Regions from separate parts of the Lysinibacillus sp. NPDC092081 genome, predicted to be linked through region 2. Evidence: riboswitches for the same ligand, from Rfam matches in the RefSeq annotation. Region 2 holds a riboswitch; the other holds the start of a gene.
The links. A riboswitch is a leader RNA that binds a small molecule or an ion and turns the genes downstream of it on or off. The one in region 2 is predicted to bind cobalamin.
Positions count from the first base shown of each region.

Region 1: linked by a shared signal. The riboswitch ahead of ACIQLB_RS10410 (hypothetical protein) and the one ahead of metE (5-methyltetrahydropteroyltriglutamate--homocysteine S-methyltransferase) in region 2 are both predicted to bind cobalamin.

Region 1 is NZ_JBIVRU010000005.1:43,169-50,708, reverse strand. It holds gene ACIQLB_RS10425 (C40 family peptidase) at 489-1,703, shown strand; gene ACIQLB_RS10420 (hypothetical protein) at 1,844-2,089, opposite strand; gene ACIQLB_RS10415 (hypothetical protein) at 2,342-2,890, shown strand; cobalamin riboswitch at 3,119-3,320, shown strand; gene ACIQLB_RS10410 (hypothetical protein) at 3,578-4,120, shown strand; gene ACIQLB_RS10405 (ABC transporter substrate-binding protein) at 4,122-5,084, shown strand; gene ACIQLB_RS10400 (tyrosine-protein phosphatase) at 5,428-6,195, shown strand; gene ACIQLB_RS10395 (MATE family efflux transporter) at 6,441-7,540, shown strand, end outside.
Region 2 is NZ_JBIVRU010000003.1:10,884-18,423, reverse strand. It holds gene pdxR (MocR-like pyridoxine biosynthesis transcription factor PdxR) at 231-1,661, opposite strand; gene metE (5-methyltetrahydropteroyltriglutamate--homocysteine S-methyltransferase) at 2,555-4,849, opposite strand; cobalamin riboswitch at 5,033-5,211, opposite strand; gene ACIQLB_RS07460 (TetR/AcrR family transcriptional regulator) at 5,425-5,997, shown strand; gene ACIQLB_RS07455 (DUF5367 domain-containing protein) at 6,013-6,411, shown strand; gene ACIQLB_RS07450 (VOC family protein) at 6,471-6,833, shown strand; gene ACIQLB_RS07445 (C40 family peptidase) at 7,510-7,540, shown strand, end outside.

The DNA of each region.
Region 1 (7,540 bases), on a different contig from region 2:
ATTCTTTAGTCAACAAGCTGAGGTAGGGGAAATGCTCCCTACCCTCTTTTTATTTTAACTTATTTCAGCTGGTGTCCAAACATCTGCTGAAATAGAGGAACTGAGGCTAAGAACTTCACATCCTGTGAAAACGCCTTAGTGACCAACTTCATGTTGGCCTAACCGATTCCGGACGCAATTATGCCAGAGCATAATTGATAAATGCGCTCGATAAATATTACAAAAACATTACAAAACAAATAGTGGGTCTAATGGTAAAGTAGTTAAAAACGTTGTTATGTAGAATAAAACGTTATTTTGTAGAATATCTATGAATTTACGTGAATGTTACAAGAATGTTTCGAGTTTTACTAAACGATTAAAAAGACGTGAAATAGTATAAAAGTTATGCTAATAATGCTAAACTTTAAAAGGCTAATAAAATATAAGAATAAATGCAAGAAATCGTTCCAGTGATTACATTAAAATACTAAGAGCGAAATTGACTAGTGAAGGGAAAGAATAACGTGGGTAAACGAAATAAATGGCGTAAGTCGATGGTGCTAGCATTAGCACTAGCTGGCGGCTTATTATTTAATACAGTTCAACCAACCGTAGTGCACGCAGAAGAAACATCTCAACAAATGATTGATAAGAAAGCTAAAATAGATACAGAGGTTAAAAAACTTCAAGACGAATTAACTAAACTACAACAAGAGATCGATGAAAAAGTAAAAGTATTTAACAAAGTACAAGCAGATATTAAAGAAGTTGATGCAAATATTGTAGATACTAAAAAACGTATTGAGCAACGTTCAGCGATTTTAAGTGATCGTATGGCTGCATACCAAGCTCAAGATACTACTGTGGGTATTTATTTAAGTGCGGTTCTTGACTCAAAAAGCTTTGCAGATTTAATGGACCGTGTCGTAGCGGTAAAAACATTAATGGATGCTGACCAAGAATTAGTAGATCAACAAGAAGCAGATAAGGCTAACTTAGAGAATCAAAAAACAACATTAGATGAAAAACAAAAAGAGCTTCAAAAGCAATTCCAAGAGCTTCAACAAAAGGAAAGCGAAATGGAAGTAAAAAAAGCTGAAAATGAAGCGAAATCTCTTGCATTAAAGGCACAAATTGCAACGAAACAAGAAGAAGAACGTTTAGAAGCAGAACGTAAAGCAGCAGAGGAAGAAGCAGCTCGTTTACGTGCACTTCAAGCAGCTACTCCAGTTGTACAAGCAACAAACAACAATAGTAACAGTAACAACAGCAACGCTAACAATGGTAGCAACGCTAACAACAGCAGCAAAGCGAACAATGAAAAATCAACACAACAAGTCGTTGTTGGTTCTGGTTCAGGTACTGCATCTTCAGGTGATGCTATTTCAACTGCAAAGCAATTCCTAGGCCGTAGCTATGTTTGGGGTGGCAGTAACCCATCAACAGGATTTGATTGTTCAGGTCTTGTACAATGGTCTTACAAACAAGCAGGCGTATCTTTACCACGTACAGCATCACAACAATATTTAGCGACACAACGTATTTCAGCAGGTGAAGCACGTGTAGGTGACCTAGTATTCTTCAGCTATGGTTCAGGCATAGCGCATGTAGGTATTTACTTAGGAAACAACACGATGATCGATGCTCAAAACAAAGGTGTTGTTGTTGAATCACTTGATTGGTGGAATCAATATTTAGTAGGCTTCGGTCGTATTCAATAAGCCTTACTATTATATAGACGATTTAAATAGCGAAAAGGTCATCTTTGTAAAAACAAAGATGATCTTTTTTATTATTTGATGAGTATTAGAGTTTAGCCCATAACCAACTGATTAAAATATTACTTCAAACAATGCTATATTTAAGATCGAGCGAGTAAACCCATCACGCAACCGATAGGGTGATCCATTAATTTAGGGTCGACTACTCGACGAATAATGAGTAAAATAACATCTATGATGAATAAATTTACATAAGTAGATATTTTTACTACTATAGCCCTAGTTACTAAAATGATAATGGGGCCGAGAGAAGGAATATTACTAGTTATCCATATAATGATTGTCATCGTTATTGTGTATTTTGGTTGGATTTTAAAAGAGGCCAATAAAGTGTGACACCTCCAATAATAAAGCTAACGTGTAAAATGTATCTTTACATAACTGAAAGAAATGTTCCCTTGCATGTTTAGCCTCGTTTCTGATAATTTTGAAATATACAATACGGGAGCTTGCTTTGTAATTAAAATCATTTGCGACTTTAATTTCGTAGTAGTAAAGTAACGAATAATAGAAATGAAGACAACACTTACAAGTACACCATTTTTTACGTTCTGAAACAATAAAGGTAGGGATGAATCATGGAAAAAGAGATTTTGCAACTTTTTAGTAATTTAACAGAGCGTGACCGTGATATACAATACAAATCATACGAAGAATTAATGAAAATTATGCAGGAACCAGTTGATTGGACATATTCAGTTTGGGAACAACTTATTCAGGCTCTTACATACAAAAACGAACATGTGCGAGCAAGTGCTGCACAATTTTTATGCGCATTGGCAGCAAAAAGTGATCCTGAAGAAAGAGTATTAGAGGACTTTTTAAAGATTTGGGCCGTAACGTATGATGAAAAAACAGTGACTGCGAGGCATACTTTACAGGCAATTTGGAGAATAGGTTTAGCAGGGCAGGTACAAAGAGATTTAGTCGTTTCATATTTGGCGAAAAGATTTCAAATATGCTTAGACGAAAAGCACCCGACATTAATACGCTATGATATTATTGTATCCTTTAAAAAGCTATTCGATGCAACGAATGACCAAAAACTACTAGAGATTGCACAGCGTTTAATTGAGGAAGAGAGAGATGTTAAATACAAAAAGAAATATAAGAATGCTATCCGTTAAAAGTTATGAAATGTCTATTTTTTTGCGCAATACCTTCGTTAAGAAATAGTTTTTATAAAGTATGAAAAAATAAAACGACTGCACGATCAGGATGAATACCCATGGGGGCAGTGAAAATATCCGTGTGCAAAAGGTAATACATGCATGATTTTTCTCCATCGTATTGGTTTATTCAAATTCCACAGCTATTTTTTCCTATCAATCTATGTTAAACTGCTTTACAAGTGAATAATTCTTGCAGAATAAGGGTGCTGAACTATAGCATAATCGGGAATTCGGTGAAAAACCGAAGCTGTTTCCGCAACTGTAAGTACAGGAATCATAAAGATATACCACTGTCGAATTATTTGATGGGAAGGTTTTTTATGACTCACAATGTGATTGAATGAACTGTACAAGCCAGGAGACCGACCTTTGTTTGAACGTATAGATAACTCTTCGGAAGCTAGGAGAATATGCGGCAAATACATAGGCTATGTCGTATCATGCGACAATTTTTATGTTATTTTCGTTGTTTCCTTAGGAGTGGAAATAACGTTTTTTTTTATGTGCACTTATATTTCACCTGCTGAAATCCAAAGAAGGATGTTTATCTTCATTTAAATGAAGATAAAGACTCCGGACGACAATTACGCCAAGGCGAAATTAAAGTAAGAATTTTTCACGAAGGAAAGCGGGGACTTAGATTTGAAAAAAGATGCACGTTATTCTTGTTATCCATTTATGCGTGAAAAGGCATCAACTGTAGATTTTGAAATTCGAACGGATAGCCTTACAACACATATTGGCGTCGCTTTGGCGGCGGTAAAAAAGGAAACGGTAGAGGTAGTAGCAGATAATTTACTAGCCATTTTACCAATGGCTTACCATGTAAATGGCTCAGTCCGAGGTAAATTAGCGGTATCCGAAGATGATTTGACTTGGCTCAGTGATCGCTATGATTTCTATGTTAGTCATGTTAAGGATGAAATACAGAACTTTGTATTACCTCAAGGAACAGAGGCTGCTACTGCATTACATTTATGCCGTAGTGAGGCGAAAAAATCATATCGAGTTTTGCACAAAGTATCTGAAGAACGGGAAGTACCTGCTATTCTCTTTGATTATTTAGGATTACTAGCCAATGTATTTTTTGTAATGGCTGTCTTTATGAATCAGCAGGCTGGTATTGCTGAAATACCGTTTATTAGCAAGTCATACCCGATGAAAAAGAAAAAGGAGAATCAATGAAATGAAGAAAATGTTTAAGCTACAATGGCTTTCTGTGTTAATGCTAGCACTCGTATTAGTTGGCTGTGGCACGAAAGCGGATACTAATAAAGAGACTATTTCTAAAGAAGATCAACAAGTTGAGAAAACTAGCTATAAAGTTAAGGATGACCGAGGCGTAGAAGTAGAGTTTAATGCCGTACCTAAAACGGTTGTTTCATTGCAACCAAGTAATACAGAAGTTCTATTTGCTCTAGGTGTGGGTGATAAAATCGTTGGTGCAACTGAGTATGATACGTATCCAGAAGAAGCGCAAAAAATTGAGCGTGTTTCTGATTCTGTAAAATTCAATAGTGAGCGTATTTTAGCGTTAAAGCCAGATGTCGTTATTGCCTATACAACTGGAGGCGATGAAGAAAATTTAAATGCCTTAAAAGGTCTCGAAGACGCAGGTATTAAAGTATTTGCCATTCAATCAGCTAAATCATTTGATGATGTTTATGGGGATATCCAACAAATCGCAACGGTTATGGGAATCAAAGATAAAGGCGACAAGTTAAATGAAGATATTAAAGCTAAAATTGCGGCAGTTCAAGCGAAAGTCAAAGATGTGAAAGAGCCAAAAAATATCTATTTCGAAATTAGTCCAAAGCCAGACATATATACACCTGGTTCTGGTACATTCCAACAAGAGATTTTAAATGCTGCAAATGTTAAGAACGTTTTTGCTGACCTCAAAAGCTGGACAAAGGTATCTGAGGAAGATATTATTGCGAAAAATCCAGATGTCATTTTAACAACAGTAAACTATGTGAAAAACCCAACGACAGAAATCCTTTCTCGTGATGGATGGAATTCAATCACTGCCATTCAAAATAAAGCGGTTTATTTTATAGATACTGATATTTCAAACCGTCCGGGTCCGCGTATTGGCGAAGCTGTTGAGTTGATAGCCAAAGCAGTATACCCTGAGTTATTTAAATAATCTATTTTGAAAAATAGTATTTTAGAGCTGTCCTTTATCAAGGGCAGCTTTTTTAATAGGTAATTACTCTGGTAGTGTGAGCACTTTACTAGGAAGATTCCTTGACCCTGCTCCGCTTGGAGGAAAAGTGATCGGGTAAAGAGAAACCCCGCTCAGTTTTGATGAAAAAATGATCAGGTAATACGGCCACCTAGCTCCGCTGCAATAAAGATAACGTTCAAATAAATCCCCTTATCGCTCTCTAAGTAGTGTATAACATCTCCTAGTGTGAAAATTGGTATTATATCGAATTGTTCGATAAAATAGAGATGAGAATGCTTGCTAACAGAGAGAGGTGCAGTGAGTGAAACAGTTTGATATGAAGATTACTCCGTTTGAGGCAGTCTATAATTTTCGGGATATGGGTGGTTATAAGTCGAGAGATGGGCGTGCTATTAAGAATGGTTTGATGTATCGTTCAGCAGCACTTGGTAAAATGACGAAAGCAGATAAGGGGCTATTTGAAACGCTAGGTGTGAAAACAATTTTTGATTATCGAGACAACCATGAGGCTCAAAATAATCCTAATCCGGAATTCCCGTATGCCAAGTATATTCAAATACCAGCAAAGGGAAATCATGCTTTTGAGATGCCTACAAACACTGGTGGAAAAGATTTTTATAAGGTTGTAAGCCCAGAGATGTTCAGAGAATTTTATGCACAAATGCCTTTTAATAATGACTCGTTTAAAAAGTTAATAGCAATGATTCAACATCCTGAAAATTTAGGGCTTGTTCATCATTGTGCGGTCGGGAAGGATCGAACAGGTATTGGCAGTGCACTGATTTTACTTGCTTTAGATGTACCTGAGGAAACGATAATGGAGGACTATTTAGATACAAATGTACATCTACGTCCCTTAGTAGAACGAATGGCTCAGACGATTCAGCAAGATTATAGCGAGCGAGAATTACAGCAATTTTATGCCTTAATGTCTGCCCGTGAGGACTATTTACAAGCAGCATTTGATGCAATGGATAACCGATATGGCTCTAAGGCCACTTTTTTAGAGCAAGAGTTGGGCTTAACCACAGAAAAACGTAAGCAATTGCAGGACCATTGCTTACTATGATAAGAAACCCTTTCACATAAATTTGTGAGGGGGATTTTTTTGCGTATTCTACTAGCTTTACGTAATCTTTTAATGTTTCATTCTAAAAACCCTTTACACTCTAAAAATCTATGATAAGATACTATATATTTTTATCCCGTGTTAACGGGCCGTAATTTATTTGTACCGTAAGCGAAGCGTCAGGTACAAAACTCCCGCATCAAAATTGATAGGTGGGAGATTAACTGCCCGTAAAATCTATCTTTATGAAGCGTATAGGAGAAGTGAAAGTATTGGCAGATACATTAAAAGAAAGTGATATACAAGAGACAGATAAGTTAAGTTTGTTCCATTTAACGTGGCCGATATTCTTAGAAGTATTTTTATTTATGTTAATGGGACTAGCCGATACATTTATGCTCAGTGCTTTATCAGACAACGCTGTATCAGGAGTTGGTGCAGCCAATCAATATATTCATATTGCCATTTTAATACTTGAAGTAGTTGGTAATGGTGCTTCCATTGTTGTATCTCAATATTTAGGTTCAAGGCGCATTTTTGAAGCTGCAAAGATTTCCGCTTTAGCAGTAACGATGAATTTGGTCGTTGGACTAATGATGAGTGTCTTATTTTTCTTCTTTTCAAGTCATTTAATGACTATCATGAACTTGCAGGGGGAAGTGCTTAAATACGCTCAAAGCTATTTAGTAATTATAGGAAGCTTTATTTTTTTACAGGCAATTATAAATGCATTGGCAGCGATAATCCGTGTACATGGATGGACAAAGCAAACGATGTATGTATCACTAGGTATGAATGTGCTACACGTTGTATTAAACTACGGTTTAATCTTCGGTAATTTAGGATTACCAGAGTTAGGTGTAAAAGGAGCTGCTATTTCCTCTGTTATAAGTCGTGGATTAGCAATTCTCGTTTTTTTCTGGCTGTTTTATCAAGTCATGGATGTAAGAGTGAAGCTAGAACATTATTTTGAGTATTCAAAGGAATATGTTCGGAAAATATTAAATATAGGCTTACCGTCAGCATTTGAGCAGGTGCTTTATCAGTTTTGTCAGATTGTCTTCCTTTATTATGCAACGTATTTAGGCGCAGAGACACTTGCTGCAAGACAGTATGCCATGAATATTTCGATGTTTACGTATTTATTTGCGATTGCAATCGGGACAGGTACGGCTATAATTATTGGGCGAAATGTCGGTGCTGGTAAAAAAGATCAAGCTTATCATCAGCTTTGGTCAAGTGTACGAGCCGCTTTCGCCTTTACGATCACTATGGTTGCTGTTGTGACGATGTTCCGTAAGCAACTTATGCACGTTTTTACTGATAATCCAGAGGTCATAGCAAT
Region 2 (7,540 bases):
ATAGCAATTACTATATTATTATCTTCATTGCACATTGTCTCATAAAAAATAATTAGTAATTAGGCTATATCGATGTTTTTTCATCCACCTCTCCATGATAAGGGATTTATATTTTTTATAACCATCCAATTCAATGCTTTTTTGACCATCCATTTATCTTAGGGATAAATATATAAATATTTTAAACCATCCAATCTAACACATTAACACATTTTTAGTCATCCAATTATCTATAAACTATTAAGAGCTTCTGCAAACCTTTTGATTCCTTCATCTATTGAATCTTCATCTTCCTTTGCGAAAGTAAAACGAACAAAACCATCTTTGGATCCCAGTGTAGAACCAGGAACATACATGACGCCTCTTTTAATGGATTCTTCAAGCAATTGGATTTCATTATAATTCTTAAGTATTTTACACCAGATATGAATACCACCTTGAGGAATAGAATATTCCACCAGATCTTTTAAATAAGTATCCAGGCTTTTTATAATTTTATCTCTCCTTTTTTCTAATTCCTTAATTAAACTTTTTATATGAATATGAAAATTTTCTGATTCTAAAAAATCATTCGCTATCCATTGTGTATAGCTAGAATGACCGAAGTCGATTTGTTGTTTCGCATCGGATAATCTTTCAATCACCGATGTTGGGCCAATAATCCACCCTATTCTTAATCCTGAAGCAACAATTTTGGACAAAGAACTAATGTATAATACGTTTCCATTCCTATCCATTGATTTAAGGGTAGCGATTTTATCTCCTGAAAAAGCTGTTAAACTATAAGGATCATCTTCTACTACTGGAATTCCAAGCTTTGAGGATATGTCTAAAATCGCTTCTTTTTTCTTTTTATTCAATAAGGAACCCGTTGGATTTTGAAAATATGGATTTAAAAAAATCATTTTAATTCTGTGTTTTTTATATAAGGACTGCAAATCTTCTGGGTTTATTCCATCCTTATCGACAGGTAGATAATGTATTTGTATACCTACCGATTTGAAAATCGGAAGATTATAATTGTAGGAAGGATCTTCTATTGCTATTGCATCTCCAGGCTTTAACAAACATTGTACAATTAAATGTAATGCTTGTTGCGCTCCTGATGTTATCAGTATTGAAGAAGGATTAGTTTCGATTCCCCGACCTTTTTTTACGTGTTTTGTAATGGTATTTCTAAGGATTTCATTCCCTTGTGGATGATCGTATCCTAGGCTTCCAATAAAAGAACGTGTTGAAGTTATCTCGCTTAAAAATCTTTTTGGGAAAAGTTCTTCTGACAATTCACCGGAAGCTAAATTTATTAATTTATGTTCAACAGCTTCTTTTCTTATTTTTTGCGTTACAGGTTGACTAGGTAAAAAAGAACCCGCCTCAATATACCTATTCCAGCTAGGAATCCGTTTTTTTGTTATACCCCATATATCTTTACTAATGGTCGTACCACTTCCTCTATTTCTTTCAATCAGCCCAATCGATTCTAATTCGTCATATGCATGAACGACAGTACTTCTGTTTAAATTTAGAGCACCAGCTAAATATCTCTCTGATGGCAATGGTTTATCCGGTGGAAATGTACCATCTGCAATTCCCTTTTCAATATATTCTGCAAGTTGTTTATAGATAGCTTTTTTCGCTTTTCTATCAGGTTTCCAATCCATATATACTCACCTCATTACTTCCTTCAAACATGGTTAAAATCTTGCTTTTTTAGCAGTGTTATTCCAGGTAAAAGATTATATCTTAATATTATATCAATTGTGATTAACCATCCACTTCATCTTTATTTTAACCATCCACTTAAAAAATCAATCCTCATTTTCTATTTTATAACCAATGTTACAATGAGCATGAAATCAATTATGTCTCGGCATAATTGCGTCCGGAATCGGCTTTGCGCTTAAGCCTGCAGATATTATTTGCGCGAAAGCGAAGCGACAGCAACAACATGTTTTGTCTGTGCGAAAGCGAAGCGACAGCAACAACGTGTTTTGTCTGTGCGAAAGCGAAGCGACAGCAACAACATGTTTTGTCTGTGCGAAAGCGAAGCGGCAGCAACAACGTGTTTTGTCTGTGCGAAAGCGAAGCGGCAGCGGCAACAACATGTTGCAGGTCAGTTAGCCGTTATCGCATGGATGCAATGATTTTAGGCTAACATCCTTTACTAAATCCTTTCCGATTCCTTGACATTGGCTAACACGATGTTTGTCACACAGTCGTTGCCACATGACGTGGCGTTATTAGACTGAGTTCCTCTATTTCAGCGGGTGTTTGGACACCCGCTGAAAGAAGTTAAAACGGAATAGTAAAGCTTTTACATTACGTGAATATCGTGAGTTAATGGATTATGACGGTGTTGAGCAATACTTAAGCTAGAAAATGGTATAATCGAGTATTTCTACCATCTAACCGTCTGTTTGATTGGTCTTTGCACTGCCTCGACGTAGCTATCTTCGGTAAAATTTCTTCTGTAGTTGTCACTTCACTTTTACTATAAAAATTTCTGCCGAATATAAAGAAAACCTGACCTCTTATTAAGAAGTCAAGTTTCTACTTAAAGTATGGATTGTTGGACTTGTTGACGGAGAGTTTTTGCCGCAGCTACCATATGCGCCAGTGCTGCAACTGTTTCTGTTTCCTTCCTTGTTTTTAAACCACAGTCAGGATTCACCCAAAATTGATTTTTTGATAAAACCTGTAAGCTATCCTGCATTATACTCAGCATTTCTTCTTCACTCGGTACACGTGGACTATGGATGTCATAAACGCCTAGCCCAATCCCTTTTTCATACGGATTTACTTGCAGAGAAGAAATCAGCTCGCCATGGCTACGTGACGTTTCGATTGAAATTACATCAGCATCCAATGCACTAATTGGCTCAATAAAATCATTAAATTCACAATAGCACATATGTGTATGAATTTGTGTTTCATCCTTTACACTAGATGTAGCAAGTTTAAAAGCATTCACCGTCCACTCTAAGTAAGATCCCCAATTTTTTTTACGAAGTGGCAAGCCCTCTCGTAATGCTGGTTCATCAACCTGAATAATAGAAATATCCGCAGCTTCTAGTGCTTCCACCTCTTTTCGAAGTGCCAAAGCAATCTGATATGATACATCCTTTCGTGAAATATCATCTCGTACAAAGGACCAATTTAAAATTGTCACAGGGCCTGTGAGCATCCCCTTTACATAGCGATTCGTTTGGCTTTGGGCATAGGCTGTTTCTTTGACAGTCATCGGTACTTCCCATGCAACGTCACCGTAAATAATCGGTGGCTTCACACAGCGAGAGCCATATGATGCAACCCATGCTTTCTCCGTAAATGCAAAACCAGTAAGTTTTTCCCCGAAATATTCAACCATATCTGTGCGCTCAAATTCACCGTGTACAAAAACGTCGATATCTAATTCCTCTTGAATAGTAATCCAACGCTTTGTCTCTTGTTCTACAAACGCTGCATAATCCTCATTAGAAAGTTGTTTTTTTCGCCATGCACTTCGTGTACGTTTAACTTCGTCTGATTGCGGAAAGCTCCCAATTGTTGTCGTTGGAAACAGCGGTAATTGTAAGGCTTGTAGCTGAATCTTTTGACGTGTTTTAAAATCACTCTGGCGTTCAAAATCTTGTGCTGCCACTGTTCGAATCGCTTGTTGAACATCTCTATTTTGACGAGTTGGGTGATTTTTCAACGCTTCAATCGCCTTCATACTTTCAGATATTTTCTGATTTGAAGGACTGCCTGTGTCTTGTAAATATTTTGTTACTTCAAAGATTTCAACTAATTTTTCATCTGCAAAAGAAAGAGCATTCTTAAGAACTGGATCGATCTTTGTTTCAAGAGCAGTTGTAATTGGAACATGCTGTAAATTACACGAAGATTGAATCCATATTTCTTTAGCACCACTCAACTGTTCAATAGCTTTAATAGTTGAGCTAACCTCTGCTAGATTGGAGCGCCAAATATCTCGTCCATTTATAATACCAACCGCTAATACTTTATCTTGTGGGAAGCCAAATTGACGTAATGCCTCCATATTTTTGCCATAGCCATGTGCAAAGTCTAAACCAATTCCTTGAACAGGAAGTTCCACAATTGACTCGTATGCCGATAATGATTCGAAATATGTTTGTAGCATAATTTTAGCCTCGGGTACTGATGCAGCTAATTGTGTATATATCTCTTGAACAAGTTTAACCTCCGCTTCGTCTAGTGTTGTGACAAGAACAGGCTCCTCTAATTGAATCCACTCTGCACCAGCATCCACTAGCTCCTTTAAGACCTGCGTATAAAGTGGTAGTAATGCTAAAATAAATGTAACCTGCGATAGTTTGTCATAGCCTTTTGTTAATTTACAAAAAGTATATGGGCCAATTAATGTAGGCTTTGCTGTGATACCAAACGCTTCTTTAGCCTCTAAAAAGTCTGCCAATATTTTATTTTCTGTTAATTGCAAAGATTGTCCTTCATATTCTGGCACAATATAATGATAGTTTGTATTAAACCATTTCGTCATTTCACTGGCTACGGCTTTTTGGCTACCGCGAGCTACCCCGTAGTATGTTTGTAAATCAACTCTGTCTCCTTGCCACTCAAAGCGCTTTGGAACTAAGCCAAACATCATTGCTGTATCCAACATTCTGTCATAGAGTGTGAAATCTCCAACAGTAATCATGTCTATGCCGAGGCGGAGCTGCTTATTTATTCGTGCTAGGCGAATATCCTTTAAGTTCTGCAATAATTCATCTTCTGAAAGCTCATTTTTCCAAAAAGCCTCTAGAGCCTTTTTCCATTCACGATCTTCTCCGATATACGGATAACCAACTGTAGTACTTGTATACGCCATGTTATTCTCTCCTATCATTCAAAATAAAAAAAAGCCATTCTCCTCTTTCGGAAAATGGCTGTCATTGCATATCAAAATTAGCTATCAAGAAACAATACGAAATTCTTTCGAAATATCGCATGATTCATTGTCGCACAGGGCCGATACGGTCACATCTCACCACCTATTTCCACGTAGGTATTTGGTGTGTACTAGATATTGGCAGGTCTCCTGGCTTCTCATCAACACGCATCACAGCCTTCCCAGTTTCCCAGTGGCAATTGTGATTTGCTCCGATTTACAGTTGCGGGACAGCGTCGGATTTGCACCGACTTCCCTTTTAAGCCAAACTTTCATTCGGCACCAACTCTTACACAATATTTAATTATGTTTTACTATAACATATATTTTTCTGAAAAGTAGATTTATTTTCAGCTTTATTCGATTCCTCATGCTGCTACTATCCCGAACATATGAAATCATCGAAGACTAGCAGCATGATCCCCCGTTACTAAAACAAACTTGTAAATAGTGGAATATTCTGTTATTTTAGAGTTAGTTATTCGACTAACTAATAATAACGGAGGTATAGATGAATGGCAAAACCTACTGGTGTCGAAAAGTCAGATTTATTAATGGCTGCCAAGCAAAGTTTAGTAGAAAAAGGGATTGAAAAATTTACCTTAAAGGCCGTTGCTGAGCAAGCTAGTGTAACACAAGGAACTATTTATTATCATTTCAAATCGAAAGAGCAAATCATTCTCGAAATTGTTCAAGACATCTGTCGAAATTCTTGGAATGAGATTCTGATGACTGATCAAGAAATGATTCAATCTGCACTTCTCTCTGCAAAAAGTCGATATGAAAACGATGCCTTTTATCATAAATTATTTTTCACTTTAATCGTTTATGGCTTTACTAACCCGACTATTAGACAGCAAATTGGACAAATTTTAGCGGCTGAAAATGAACATTTATGCAAAGTTTTAGTTAAATTATGGGGTACATCACCAATTGATGGCGTGTCGATGGAAACTTGGAGCATTTTTTTCAACGCCCTTATTGATGGTTTAGCCTTACAAGTGATGATGCGGGACGATTTCAATGTAGATGTATTCTATCAGCAATTAGCAAAAATCTTTCAGACATTGCATCGTCTAGGAAAATAATTAGAGGAGGAAAATATGCGATTCTTTTTATGCTGGGGTTTTGGGATTTGGTTTATAGCAAGTGCTGCGTTTCGATTAGTAGGGCATTACTTTTTTACCCTTGAAGAACCTTTCCTCATGATTGGTGCTTATATTTTAGTTATTCCGCTTATTTGGATATCGACAATACCTATTTATTCTATGAAAAAAATAAAAGGTACACAGCGACTACTGGCTGCAATCTGCATCGCATTACCTGGAATGCTCATCGATGCAGTCGTATTATTAGTTTTCGACAATGTTTTTCCGAATATATCGCCTGATTTAGATCGTTATTTCGCCTCATGGCTCCTATTGGCCTATTCCCTTATACTTCTTACTGGTTTTATAAAGACTCCATTCATGAAGGAAAATACTATTCATTCGTCAAATTAAAGGATTTAGCAAAATTATTCTAGAAGTATATATCGATATGAATTATAGGAGGAGAAAAAATGGTTATAGGCTTACATCACGTTCAAATAACAATTCCAAAAGGTGAAGAAGAAAAAGGGAAACATTTTTACTGTCAAGTATTAGGACTAAAAGAAATAGAAAAGCCTGATTCGCTGAAAGGACGAGGTGGATTTTGGTTACAGATCGGCAATAAAGAGGTCCATGTAGGGACAGAGGACGGCTTTGATAGATTAACGACAAAGGCTCATATTGCCTATCAAGTAGAAAATATAGAACATTGGAAGAAGGTATTAACCGAACAACATGTAGAAATTTTCGATTCAGTTCCTATTCCTCATTTTGAACGCTTTGAATTTAGAGATCCATTCGGTAATAGAGTGGAGATGATTCAGGAAATCTAACTCCTTTCAGCAAATGTCCAAACATCCGCTGAAATAGATGAACTCAGTCTAAGAACGCCACGTCCTGCGGCAAAGACTGAGTGACCAACATCACGTTGGCCCAAAGCCTCCGGCGGATGTCACGTAATCGGAAAGGAGTTCACATAGGATGTTAGCCTAAAATCATCGCATCCTTGCGATAACGGCTAACTGACCTGCATCACGCAGGCCTAAGCACAAAGCCGACTCCGGACGCAATTATGCCGAGGCATAATTGATAAGAACACAGTTGAATAGAAGTTAATTTCTATTCAACTGACATGCTATTAAAAACATGACAGTTGACGTTTTAACAAAATGTCATCCAACTTTTTAATTTTATCGGAACACTTTTATGTTTTTTCGCCCAACTTTTTAGTTTTATCGATTAACTTTCGCGTATTATCACCCAACTTCTGAATTTTATCGACATCCTCCTTCTTTCGTTTCTACAAACACTTCACCCAACTGAAACATTTGTAATAAAACTGTAAATTAAGGCGATGAAGCCTTTTATATCAGATGTTTGCAGCCAACTCCTATCCACCGTGGTAACAATTACCTCAAAGAAGCCCTACTTTTTCATGCTACGATTAATTCCAGTGACAAACCAAATCAGGATTAATCCTAACAATAGCTTCAGGAGGAAATTAACAACATGAATAAACGATTTTTAACAACAACATTAG